2 regions of the Mediterranea sp. ET5 genome follow, and region 2 is predicted to be linked to the other one. Evidence: riboswitches for the same ligand, from Rfam matches in the RefSeq annotation. Region 2 holds a riboswitch; the other holds the start of a gene.
What was found. A riboswitch is a leader RNA that binds a small molecule or an ion and turns the genes downstream of it on or off. The one in region 2 is predicted to bind cobalamin.
Positions count from the first base shown of each region.

Region 1 (6,708 bases), on a different contig from region 2:
GAGAGTTCATCGTTCCTCGGGAAGACCTGCCGGAAATCCAGGAGCTCGACAGCCGCTGGGGGACGACCCGCTCGGTGACCCTCGCAGGCAAGCCGGCGCAGGAGTCCGCCCGGAACACCTACGTCCCCAACCGGGTACACATGCGGATGGTGCCCCAAAGCAAGACACCGTCTGTGGACTACCAGCTGAACATGAGCTTCCGCATCCAGCGGCGCATCAACCCGGACGACGAGTGGCAGAACCTCCCCTCCTACTTGCCCAACTCGGGCAGCCTGCACCCGGAGACCTTCCGTGTTGCCGACAAGGACGACCCCCGCAGCCTGCTCGCCGACCGTCCGGTTTACTGCAGCAACTCAACGTCGTCCAGCTCCGGCAGCTACATCTACAACTGCTACCCCTACCGCTACGTACAGGAGAACCCTGCCAACCAGAAGAACAGCCAGAAGGAGTACTGGGACGGGACGGATGTCTACCTGACGGTCAAGAACCGCGAAGCCTACTACGGGGAGAAATTCCAGTGGAACGGCGTGGCGCTGCTGCCGCCCTACCAGCTGGGTCCCCGTCTGAAATCGCTCAAGCTGAAGACGAAGAGTGGTGAGACCCCCACGGTGTTCCTGTCAGCGGAAGGGGAACTGGACTTCTCCCACATGGACCTGACGCGCCTCTACAAGTCGTCGACCCGGTACACCCAGCGTCCCGACGGCTCGGACTTCATCGAACCCATCCTGTACACCGAGAAGGAAGCGCGGAAGCTCAAGATGGCGTATGTCTCCTTTAACTTCAGCTCGTCGGCAGGCACGCAGGAAGCGTCCAGCACGAACAACCGTTCGTCCGCCGACGAACCCACGTTCAAGGTGCTCACCCCGTACCTGAACTCGACCATCTACATCAAGTACGATAGCTATCACCAGTTCAAGGGGTTCACACAGGGCTACCTCCGCCCGGGGACGGAGGAAGGCACCTATCGTGTCGAGCCCTACCAACCGGCATACACCCTCCCCGAAGTCACTGTAACCTATGAAGAATAACCCTATGAACAGACTACTCATACCTACCCTTTCCGCTGTCCTGACCTTCCTCCTGCTGTGCACCGCCCTCCCTGCCGTGGCACAGCAGGCGGACGGGTGCGACAGCATCTCCCGGCACCGCAAGGCCTGGGAAATCGGCGTCGGCATCCACGGAATGCAACTGACGCGCTTCAACGTCACCGGCTTCAGTCCCGGCAGCAACGGCGGCTACCGCATCGACACGGACAAGCGCGACGTCCTCTTCGGCGGACACCTGTACCTTGCCCGCGAACTGAACTCCCACTTCTTCCTGGACCTGCAGGGCAACGCCGACTTCACCGCAGACCCCGTCCGCGGCGGCAAGGAGAAACGCTGGACCGCCATGGCAGGGATGGGCCTGCAGTGGCGGCTGGGCGAATACTTCCGCTCGCCCTACATCGACCCCTTCCTGCGTGCCGGGGCGAACTACCTGTACAAGAACTTCACCGTCGGCTACAACGGGCTGGAACGCCTCAACGCCGAAGAGATGAAGTGGGACCTCGCCAACGACTTCGACAAGGAGGGCAGCGACCGCCGTCACCTCCTGCCCCTCTCGGTGGGAGCAGGCGTGAACCTCTGGCTCAACGACCGGCTGGGACTCGGGCTGCAGGCTGACTACCTCGTCATGCCCTACCGCCGCGTCGCCAATGCCTGGCAAGGCAACGTGCGCCTGCTGTGGCGCATCGGCGGCAAACGGAAGCGTCCGGCGCCGGAGGTGCGTTATGTCGACCGCATCGTGGAGAAGGTCATCGAGAAGCCCGTCATCGTGGAACGCGTCAAGGAGGTCCCGGCACGTATGGACCTCGGCGAGCTCTTCGCCGGCATCTACTTCGACTTCGACCGTGCCGACATCACACCGGCATCGGCGGCGGTGCTCGACCGCATCGCACGCATCCTGTGTGCCGATACCTCGCGGCGCTACCTCATCACGGGGTGCACCGACGCCCGCGGCTCGCTGGCATACAACGCCGCCCTGTCCGAACGCCGTGCGCGTGCCGTCGTACAGGCACTGACGGAACGCGGCGTCCCGGCACAGATGCTGAAGGCATGCGGCGTCAGCAAGAAGATAGCCCATGCCGCCCCGGAAACGTCCGACCGCGTGCGTGAGGGCGACCGCAAAATCCTCGTCGAACTGATAACCAACGACGAATATTGGGACCACCTTCCAATGGACAATTGACAATGGACCATTGACAATGCGCCGTGCGGTGTTGGACCGCCAGCCGCCAGGCGGTGGATGCAGGGGCGACCGGTCGGGTCGCCCGGTCCACGCCCGTTGGACGGGTCCATCCGTTACCGGAAAACTTTTTTGAAAATGGGACGCGGAGTTTTTTCTCTCCCGTCCATCGGGACGCTTTTGCAAGTCCCTGTGTATCAATACCCATTTTAAGAGCTTCGTACGGACGCGTCCGCAGCGTCGTACGGACGTGTCCGCACGCTCGTGGCGACGTGTCCGTACGACGGTAACGACACGTCCGTACGAACGTATTTATCCGGGCTGGAAAACTCGTTGCAAAAAATCTTCCTTCTTTCTGCTTTGTCCTTCCCGAAAAAGCCCTATCTTTGCCGTCGAATTGGTTCCTGCTGCCCAGGCACACGGGCAGAGGATTAAAAGGGAATCGGGTGAAAGTCCCGAACAGTCCCGCTGCTGTGAAGCTCCATTTCAAACGTCTTGATAATTACTCACTGCCACTGATGCACCGTGCGTCGGGAAGGCTTCAAGACGGGAGTCAGTCAGAAGACCTGCCATCATTCATTCAGCCATCCGGGCTCCGGGGATAGACGGATGTCGCGCTAGAACTTATTCGTACTTTTTAGAACATTTGGACTATGTGTAGGCAGACTACGATGAAACGTGCTGCCGGACGGTTGTGTGTATTTCTCGTGACGGGCACGTGGCTGCTTCCGTCGGCACGGGCACAGAGCCGCCTCGACAGCCTGCAACGGCTCGACGAAGTGGTCATCGAGGCACAGACGCCTGTGAAGGAGGTCATCCCGGCACAGCGGCTGGCCGGCGACGGACTGCAACGCCTGGGTGCGCACAGTGTCGCCGATGCCATCCGCTACTTCTCCGGCGTGCAAATCAAGGACTACGGAGGGGTGGGCGGACTCAAGACCGTGAACATCCGCAGCATGGGGACGAACCATGTGGGCGTGTTCTACGACGGCATCGAGCTGGGCAACGCGCAGAACGGCGTGGTGGACCTGGGACGCTTCTCGCTCGACAACATGGAGGCGGTGACGCTCTACAACGGACAGAAGAGCGCCATCTTCCAGCCCGCCAAGGACTTCAGCTCCGCCGGGAGCATCTACTTGCAGACGCGGACGCCCTTCTTCCGCGAGGGCGAGCGGCAACACCTGAAGGCGACGCTCAAGGGCGGCTCCTTCGGCACCGTCAATCCCGCCCTCGTGTGGGACCGCAAACTCTCCGACCGGCTGAGCACGTCGCTCAGCGGCGAATACCTCTACACCACGGGGCGCTACCGCTTCACCTACCGCGTTGCCGACAGCTATGACACCACGGCGGTGCGGCGCAACGGCGACGTGCAGGCGGTGCGGCTCGAAGGGGGGCTCTTCGGCTCCCTGCCACGGGGCTACTGGCGGACGAAGGCGTACTTCTACCGCTCCGAGCGCGGCTACCCGGGCGCCGTGGTGAAGAACAAGTTCAGCCACGAGGACCGTCAGTGGGACATGAACGCCTTCGCCCAGGGGACCTACAAGCAGGACTTCGCACGCTACAGCCTGCTGCTCAATGCCAAATATGCCTACGACTACCTGCACTACCTCGCCGACCCCAACCGCGACGCGGCACTGATGTACATCAACAACCACTACCACCAGCGGGAGCTGTACCTCTCCGCCGCCCAACGCTATGCCCTGACGGACCGCTGGGACGTCAGCCTCTCGGCGGACTACCAGATGAACGCCCTCAACGCCGACCTGGTGGACTTCGTCTATCCGCGCCGGCACACGGGACTGGTGGCTGCCGCGACCTCGCTCCGCGTGGGACGGGTGGACCTGCAGGCGAGCGTGCTGGGCACGTTCATCACCGAGCGGGTGAAGAGTGGCTCCGCTTCCGCTGAAGACCGCCACGAGTGGACCCCCACTGCCGTGCTGGCATGGCGCCTGACGGACGAGTGGACCGCACGCGCCTTCTACAAGCGCATCTTCCGCATGCCGACCCTCAACGACCTGTACTACACGTTCATCGGCAACGTCAGCCTCAACCCGGAGTTCACCAGCCAGTACAACGTCGGCGCGACCTATGCACGCACGTTCAGCGGCCGTTGGCTGCGCCGCGTGGAGGCACAGGCGGACGTCTACTATAACGAGGTGGAGGACAAGATTGTCGCCATGCCCACGTCGAACTTCTTCCGCTGGACGATGGTCAACCTGGGCAAGGTGGAGATACGCGGCATCGACGTGGCGGCACAGGCCGACTGGCTGCTGCCGGGCGGTGTCTCGCTGACGTCGCGCCTGAACTACACCTTCCAACGCGCACAGGACTTCACCGACCCCGACGACTCCTACTACGGCGGACAGATTCCCTACATCCCGCGCAACAGCGGGTCGGCAACGCTCCAGGCAAACTGGCGGCGCTGGGAGGCGAACTACAGCTTCATCTATACCGGCGAACGCTATTCGTCGCGGGCGAACATCCCGGCGAACTACGTCCTGCCGTGGTACACGAGCGACTTCTCCGTGGCGCGGAACATCCCGCTGCACCGGGGCACGCTGAAGTGCACGCTGGAGGTGAACAACCTCTTCAACCAACAGTACGAGGTGGTGATGAGCTACCCCATGCCGGGCACGAACGTCAAGGCCATCGTGCAGTATGCGTTCTGACCCCGGACGAACTTTACCGAACAGACCGATAGGAACATGAAACAGATAACGACTTACAGCATGTTGCTCCTGCTCTGCCTGCTGGCAGGCTGCCGGGGCGACATTCCCTTCCTCCACAGCGAGGAAGAGCAGCTCCAGCCGGTGCAGCACCGGCACATCCGTGGATTCTTCCTCCTCAACGAGGGCAACATGGGCAGCAACAAGGCGTCGCTCGACTTCTTCGACGCCGGGACCGGCAAGTACCAGCGCAACATCTACCCCACGCGCAACCCGGGGATTGTCAAGGAGCTGGGCGATGTGGGCAACGACATCGCCATCTACGGCAGCAAGCTCTACGCCGTCATCAACTGCTCGCACTACGTCGAGGTGATGGACGTGCACACGGGGCGGCACGTGGGCAGCATCGACGTGCTCAACTGCCGCTACATCGTTTTCCACGACGGCAAGGCGTACATCAGCTCGTATGCCGGCCCCGTGCAGATTGACCCGAACGCCCGTCCGGGCAAGGTTGTCGAGGTGGACACCACGAGCCTGAAAATCACCCGGGAGGTCGTCGTCGGCTACCAGCCCGAGGAGATGGTCATTACCGGCGGGAAGCTCTACGTCGCCAACTCCGGCGGCTACCGCTATCCGAACTACGACACGACCGTGTCCGTGGTGGACCTGCGGACGTTCGCCGTGGACCACACCATCGACGTCGCCATCAACCTGCACAGGATGGCGCTCGACCGCTACGGGCGCATCTACGTCTCGTCGCGCGGCGACTACTACGATGTGAAGGCGGACGTCTATGTGGTCGACACGCAGACCGACCGCGTGACCCGCCGCCTGGACATCCCTGCCAGCGAGATGTGCCTGGTGGGCGACTCGCTCTACATGACCGCCGTGGAGTGGAGCTACGTGACGCAGAGCAACACCGTCTCCTATACCCTCTACGACGTGGGACGGCAGGAGGTGGTGACGCGCAACTTCATCACCGACGGGGCGGACCGGCAAATCAAGATACCCTACGGGGTGGCGGTCGACCCGGAGACGCGCGACGTCTATGTCTGCGACGCCAAGGACTACGTCACCCCCGGCACGCTCTACTGCTTCTCGCCCGCCGGGAAGCTGCGGTGGAAGGTCACCACGGGCGACATCCCGGCACACTTCGCCTTCACCACCGTACCGCTGGAGGACGTCGGGAACTGAATACGGACAAATCACTCAATAACCTGTAAACTATGAATAGAATCTTCAGACCGGCACTGTGGACCGCCGCCCTCTCGGGCGTCCTCCTGACAGTTGCCGTGACCTCCTGTAGCGAGGACGAACCGGCACCCTACGTGCTGCAACAGACGGATGTCACCATCACAGAACCTGAAGGCGGCTTCCACCTTTATGTCGACGAACTGCTGCGCATCGACGTGCAGACGGTCTCGGACTTCGGGCTGACCTATGCCTGGACGCTCAACGGCGAGAGCATCCCCGGCGGCAAGCGACTGGAGTACATGTTCTCCGAAATCGGCGAATACGAACTGGTGCTGACCGTCAGCCAGGGGAATATCAGCTACAGCTACCCGGTCAACGTCAGCGTGTCCCTCGAACGACCCGACAATCCCGATGAACCGGAGACCCCGGGTGACTCCACCCCCAAGACTCCATACATCACCAAGGTGTTCGACTTCCTGCCCGCCGTGGGACAGTTCACCAACACCCTGCCCGAATACGAGGAAGGCGACACACAGAAGACCATGAACGAAAAGGTGCTCCGCAGCATCGGCAACAACCGCAAGGGGATGATTTCGCTTGGCGGCTTTGGCGGCTACGTCGTGGT
Region 1 covers NZ_JAMBLN010000009.1:59,861-66,568, forward strand. The annotation lists gene M3087_RS07110 (hypothetical protein) at 1-1,028, shown strand, start outside; gene M3087_RS07115 (OmpA family protein) at 1,033-2,226, shown strand; cobalamin riboswitch at 2,605-2,812, shown strand; gene M3087_RS07120 (TonB-dependent receptor) at 2,877-4,892, shown strand; gene M3087_RS07125 (YncE family protein) at 4,929-6,083, shown strand; gene M3087_RS07130 (hypothetical protein) at 6,116-6,708, shown strand, end outside.
Region 1: it holds a riboswitch for cobalamin, as region 2 does, so the genes downstream of both, M3087_RS07120 (TonB-dependent receptor) here and M3087_RS10475 (DUF5074 domain-containing protein) in region 2, are expected to answer to the same signal.

Region 2 (6,708 bases):
GAGCAGCACCAGGTCGGGCTTCAGGCCGAGCAGCACCTCGAAGTCCAGCTCCGCCCCCACGTCGCGCACACTGTCGCGCCGGGCGAGCAGCGCCGGACTGTTGATGTAGTCCAGGCCCGAGACACCCACCACGCGGTCCGTCGCCCCGAGGGCGTCCAGCATGCCCACGTAGCTCGACGACATGCAGACGATGCGTCGCGGTCCGGCGGGAATCACGACCCCGTCGAAGTCCTCGGGGGGCTGTTCGCCGCCGCGTGCCACGAAGTACGCCATCGTCACGTCGCGGGCGTTCTGCCACGGGTTCGTCACCTCGATGACGGTGCTCTGCCGGTCCCGGGCGCCCCATATGTGGAAGCCCTTGGCACAGACGTTGTCATAGGCCACGTCCGTGTACACCTGCTTGTAGGAGGGCGGACGGTGGGTGCAGGCTGCCGTCAGCCAGAGGCCGAGGAGCAGCAGGGGGAGGAAATGCGTTCTCATAAGCGTCAAAATTCAAAGAGCAGTGAAACCAGGTAGTTGCGCAACGGCATGGGATAGTATTGCGTCGACTCGTAGTAGGCGTCCGTCACGTTGTCCACCCGCAGCTGCGGGGTGAGCGCCTTGCCGCCGGCGAACGTCCAGCGGTAGCCTGCCAGGAGGTTGTGCACGGTGTAGGCGTCGGTCGAGTAGGACTCGTCCGTGGTCACATAGCGTCGGCCTACGTGGGTCGTCTGCCAGGAGAGGAACGCGCCCCGCCAGTCGAGCGCGAGACGGGCGTTCCACTTGCGGCGCGGCACGTAGGGAATCTGCTTCATGAGCGAGCCGTCGTCCACGTGCTGCTTGGTGCGCGTGCAGGCTTCCGACCAGCTGTAGTTGCCCGAGAGGACGGCGCGCAGGTCGCCTGCACGGAACTCCAGCCGGGTGGATACCTCCACGCCCGTGGAGCGGACGTCGCGCTTGTTCTGCGGGGTCCATATCCACTGGTTGCCGTCCTGCGGCAGCCAGAGTATCCAGTTGTCGATGTACATCAGGTAGCCCGCCACCTCGGCATCGAGCGTCAGCCAGTCGGTCAGCGGACGGTGGAAGCTCAGGGCGGCGTCGTAGGAGAAACCGTCCTCGGGCAGCACGTCCGGGTTCCCTCCGGGACGCCAGTAGAGGTCGTTCATGCTCGGGAAGCGGTAGTTGTAGGAGGCGCTTCCCTTCAGCCTGAGCATCTTGTCCCAGAGACTCACGAGGAAGCCTGCCGAGCCGGTAGACACCGTGCGGTGCCCGTTGCGCTCCAGCATGTACTGCCCGTCGAGGAGCAGCCACGGGAGGGCTTCCCAACGGGCGGACGCCTGCCAGGAGAGCACGTTGCGGTGGGCGGTCAGCGGCGGTTCGGGCACGGGGATGTCGAAGTGCACGCCGTCGATGACGTACTTCGACGAGTCCACGTCGATGTAGCTCTCCGACTTCACGCGGTCGTGGGTATAGGTGAGGGTGGTGTTGAGCACCAGTCCGTCAGCGGGTGCGCAGGAGTAGTCCGCCACCGCCTGCCACGTCTGCGACTGGTTGACGGTGCCCGACGGGTCGAACGAGCCCCGGTCGTACCACTTGTCGTAGTCCTGACGGAAGTAGAGCCACGCCGCCTTGAGGTGCAGCTGGTGTATGCCGCGGCTCCAGTCCAGCCCGGCGTAGGCGCGTCCGTTGAGGTCCTGCTGACGCTCGTGGCTCGTCTGCACCACGCCCAGCGGCTGGGGCAGCATCCGTGTGCCGCCCTGCAACCAGCCGACAGCCGTCAGCCGGGCATAGGGGCTCAGACGGAAGTACGCCTCCTGCATGACGCTCCACTGGGAGTAGTCGGCATCGGCGCGACGCTCGCGGAAGGGGGTGTTGGTGAGGATGCGGTTGATGTACTCGTAGTCGTTCTGCGAACGCTGGTAGTAGGCGCGGGTCTTGAACGAGGAGCGTCCGCGGCTGTGGTTGAGCTGTCCGCCCGCGGTCCAGGTGTCGTAGGAGCCGTACTCGGTGAAGGCACGTCCGCTGAAGCCCTGCCCCCAGTCCGGGTCGGTGAAGAGGTTGACGCTGCCGCCCACGGCGCCCGTGCCGTTCTTGACATGGCTGCTGCCGTAGTAGAGGTCGACGTTGTCGGTGAAGAAGACGGGGATTTGCGAGAAGTCGAACGTGCCCGACATGGGCGGTGTGATGTTGATGCCGTTCCAGTTGACGCGTGTCTGTGCCGCGCTGCCTCCGCGGAAGGAGGCTGTGGCGAGTGCGCCCGTGCCCAGGCTCTTGATGTAGACCGCCGAGTTGTCGGCGAGCAGTTCGGAGAGCGAGCGCGTGCGGTTGGCGAGCAGCAGCTCCGGGTCGATGGTCGTGACACGTGCTCCGGCATTCGCCTCGTTGACGTGCCGGATGCGTCGTGCCACGACCTGGATGGTGTCCAGGCGGTTGTCGTAGACGATGGTGTCGGCGGGGGCAGCCTGTGCGCCGCTCCAGCCGGATACCATCAGTATGCAAAGTCCCCAGTGTCTCATTATTGCTTGTCAGGGAAATAAACTTCGGTCGGATAGACGCCGACCTTTATATCCTTGTGTGCACCGTTGCGGTCGTAGATGCGCACATAACCCTGCTGAGCGCTCCAGTCGATGCAGTCGCCGACACAGACATCACCTGCCGGGCTGACCCCGAAGCCGTACATCATGCCCAGGTCGGGCGTCATGCAGTACAGACGATAGGTTCCCGTCTCGACATCCACCTCGTAGACACCCTGCTCGGCGGAGAAAAGGTCTCCGCCCTCGGTGGCTATCTTCACGGGGAAGTAGAGCTTGTTGTTCGCAATGTCCGTACGGTTATAGCTGGGGACACCGATGAGGTCTCCCGCCTTGGCAGACGTTGCATTCAGTGCCTCGGGAATGTCGATGGTCGACACGACTGCTTCCTTCGCAAGGTCTATCCCGCTGCAACGGATTACCTTCGTGTTGTCATCCGGCTTGTACTCGCCGATGGCCCAGACAATGTTGTTCTTGTCCTTCAGCAGCTTTGCCTTCTCACCGAAGTGGGGGACAGCCAGTGTATTTCCTTCTGCATTCAGCTTGTTGAGGTCGTAGATGACGACCCCCTTGGTCGAGCTACCGGTCGACACTGCCAGCTTGTTTCCGACCGCTGCCATGTAATGACCTGCACCCGAAGTCGGAATATATTCCAGCACTTCACGTCCGCCTTCGGGTGTAGCCTCGCCGTAAGGCTCTACCGTACTGATGCGTACGAATCCTTTCCCGTATCCTGCACTCACCAGAGCTTCCGTGTCCGAAATCGCCACGATGCGTGTCGGGGTGATGTCCGGTGCCAGGATGGTGGCCTTCGACTCAAAGGTCTTGGCATCAACGACCTGAATGATGTGCGAATTGTTTATGGGCACGAAGTAGGCACCGTTGATGAGGGCTATGTCTTGTGCCACATCGCCCAGCGGGCGGTTGTTCACCTGACGGAAGATGTCGGCGTCGACCGTTCCGTCACTGTAAATGGCAGAAATCGAGCCCAGGTTCTTTCCGAACTGGCCCTCATTGACCACGATTGCCTCTACGGTCTTTTCAGACACCTCTTCTTCCGGCAGCACCGGTTTGTCGTCGTCGCTACAAGCTGCGAACAGGACGGCAGCGCATGCGAGAGCATACGCGAATTTTTTAACTAAGAACATGATAGAATGGTTTTTACTTCGCGAAGAAGAGTCGAAAGAACGCGCGACGGCAGTGGGCGCCCGGATGGAAATGCCGACGTATATTCTCCGTTTCCTCCCCCGAAACGTTGAACAAAAGGCGTGTGTCTGGCAGGTCTTCTGACTCGTCCCTTCCACGAAGTCCTTCCCACCCCTTGTGCAGGGACAGTGGACATGATGCGGTGATTCGTGGAAACACTACGGGGACTCACAGCAGTGGGTCTGTCCGGGATTCTCACCCGGTTCCCTTTTCATCCCTCGGGGCAGGACGCTCCGCGGGACACCAGGACGCCGTGTTTCTGATTACTGCTGCAAAGGTAGGCGAAATGCACCGAACAGCCAAGCCGAACAGGAAAATGTTTATGCAATTGACAATTGACAATGGACAATTGACAATTGCCGTTCGGCGTGGGCATGAACCCATCAGGCGGTGAATGTAGGGGCGACCGGTCTGGTCGCCCGGTCCAACGAACAAACACAACCCGTCCAACGAACGAACACAACCCGCCCAACGAACGGACACCCCAATCCAACAGAATCCGTTTATCAAAACGACATCATTTTCCCGATTTTAACATCCTATTTTCCTGATTTGCCGTTTTCAGGTAACGCACATTTTCGCAAAATCGTCCCAATTAGAAAATCGCGCGTTAAATATTTTAAGAGACGTCCGTCAGAACACATCAGAATGAACATATATTCACACAATTATACCGTTTCTAACGCGAAAAAGGCATTCGCCGAACCCATTTTCGCCGTCGAAAGCACCGGTTGTTGGCTTCGTACGGACGTGTCCGCACCACCGTACCGACGTGTCCGCACCGTCGTACGGACGCGTCCGTACGAAAACAGGCACCTGTCCCCATTTTTTAGAGACCGAAGGGGCACGATTTCGGATGTGTGAAATTGCGTCCGTCCGTGTGAAAAGACCGACGGAAGGGAATGAAGGGAGGGAAAAATCAGACAGAAGGAAAGGAAACTGACGGGAACCCCGTCAATGTGTATTTCGCGAATCGCGCGAGAAGGGCCTCCCGGTCATCGACTCGTATTTTGGTGCGAACGAAGGCATTCTCAGACGCTTCGTTTGACATTTTGACAAAATGACACAACCGCCACGTTACATAAACAAAACATTCCGAAAAATGTAGGGCGAACGGTCTGCAAGGCAACCACTAAAAAAGGAAAACGCTACCTTCGCCTCACGGAGAAAGTAGCGTTCAAGGACAAAATAGTCCTTCATACCATAATCTTTACTACTTATAAAAGTCTAGATTAACCGTTCACACGTTTGTAGTCTGCCAGGAAGGTTGCCAGACCGGAGTCTGTCAACGGGTGCTTCAGGAGCCCCTTGATGGCGGACAACGGGCAGGTCACCACGTCGGCGCCGACCTCGGCGCATGCGATGATGTGCTGCGTGTGACGGATGGAGGCTGCCAGCACCTGGGTCTTGAAGCCGTAGGTGCGGTAGATACTGACAATCTGAGCGATGAGCTCTACGCCGTCGCTGCTGATGTCATCGAGACGTCCGACGAAGGGCGAAACGTAGGTGGCGCCTGCCTTTGCGGCGAGCAATGCCTGCCCGGCAGAGAACACCAGGGTGCAGTTCGTGCGGATGCCCTTGGAGGTGAAATATTTGATGGCTTTGATTCCGTCTGCGATGCAGGGGATCTTCACCACGATATGGGGATTGAGGGCTGCAAGCTCCTCGCCTTCCTTGATCATGCCTTCATAGTCAGTGGCGATGACTTCTGCGCTGACGTCGCCATTGACAATGTTGCAAATGTCAATGTAGTGTTGGCGTTGGTTTGCAGTACCCTTAATGCCTTCCTTTGCCATGAGGGACGGATTGGTGGTTACGCCGTCAAGCACGCCCATGGCGTTTGCTTCACGGATTTGTTCCAGATTGGCTGTGTCAATAAAGAATTTCATACGTATAGATTTTAATAACAGTGAATGTCCGGTGAGGGAAGAAGAACAACTTAGGCACGGGTCCACGCGGAGCGCAGGTCCGTGCCTAACAGTATACGTTGTCAGTAAGCGTCCTGTCCGTCGTGACTCATTGGATGGCGCTCTCGAGCTCGTTGCCAGCCTTGAACTTCACCACCTTCTTGGCGGGGATGGTGATGGCCTGCTTGGTAGCCGGATTGATGCCTGACCTTTCTCCACGCTCTGCTGTGGAGAATGTGCCGAAACCGACGAGTGCGACCTTGTCGCCGTCCTTGAGCGCTGTTGACAGAGTGGCGATGAAAGCGTCGAGTGCTCTCTTTGAATCGGCTTTGCTCAATCCCGATTCGGCTGCCATTGCATTGATAAGTTCTGACTTATTCATAACTATTTTTGATTAAATGTATACGTGCTGCAACGATGTTGCTCATCCATTGCCCAACAAAGATAGGTCTTCATACCTAAGAAACAAACATTCTCGGCTAAAAATCGCGCCATTCCTGCAAAAAAACCTAAGAAGGGGGTCATTCGTGCCGCAAAAAGGAATATTTTCGTACTTTTGCACCCACATTAACCCGTTAACAGACACTTAGACACGCACCAGACCTATGAACCAGATGCCTCCAATCACGAAGAACCTGCTCATCATAAACGTAATTTTTTTCCTTGCTTCACTCGTCGCTCCGAAGTACGGGGTGGACCTGACGGAAGTGCTGGGCCTGCACTACTTCATGGCGTCGGACTTCCATCTCTACCAGCTCGTGACGTACATGTTCATGCACGGCGGGTTCGCACACCTGTTCTTCAACATGTTTGCGCTTTGGATGTTCGGAACGACACTGGAACGGGTCTTCGGTCCCCGTCGGTTCCTTATATATTATATGGTATGCGGCCTCGGGGCGGGACTGATGCAGGAGCTGGTGCAGTACATCGAGTACGCGACGGTGCTGTCCAACTATGACAGTGTGAACACGGGCACCGCCATCATCCCCATGAGCGTCTACCTGAACCTGATGACGACGGTGGGCGCGTCGGGTGCGGTCTACGGCATCCTGCTGGGCTTCGGGGTGCTCTTCCCCAACCAGCCG
Region 2 covers NZ_JAMBLN010000016.1:87,367-94,074, reverse strand. The annotation lists gene M3087_RS10485 (ABC transporter substrate-binding protein) at 1-480, opposite strand, end outside; gene M3087_RS10480 (TonB-dependent receptor) at 486-2,495, opposite strand; gene M3087_RS10475 (DUF5074 domain-containing protein) at 2,495-3,658, opposite strand; cobalamin riboswitch at 3,769-3,979, opposite strand; gene fsa (fructose-6-phosphate aldolase) at 4,949-5,605, opposite strand; gene M3087_RS10465 (HU family DNA-binding protein) at 5,733-6,005, opposite strand; gene M3087_RS10460 (rhomboid family intramembrane serine protease) at 6,229-6,708, shown strand, end outside.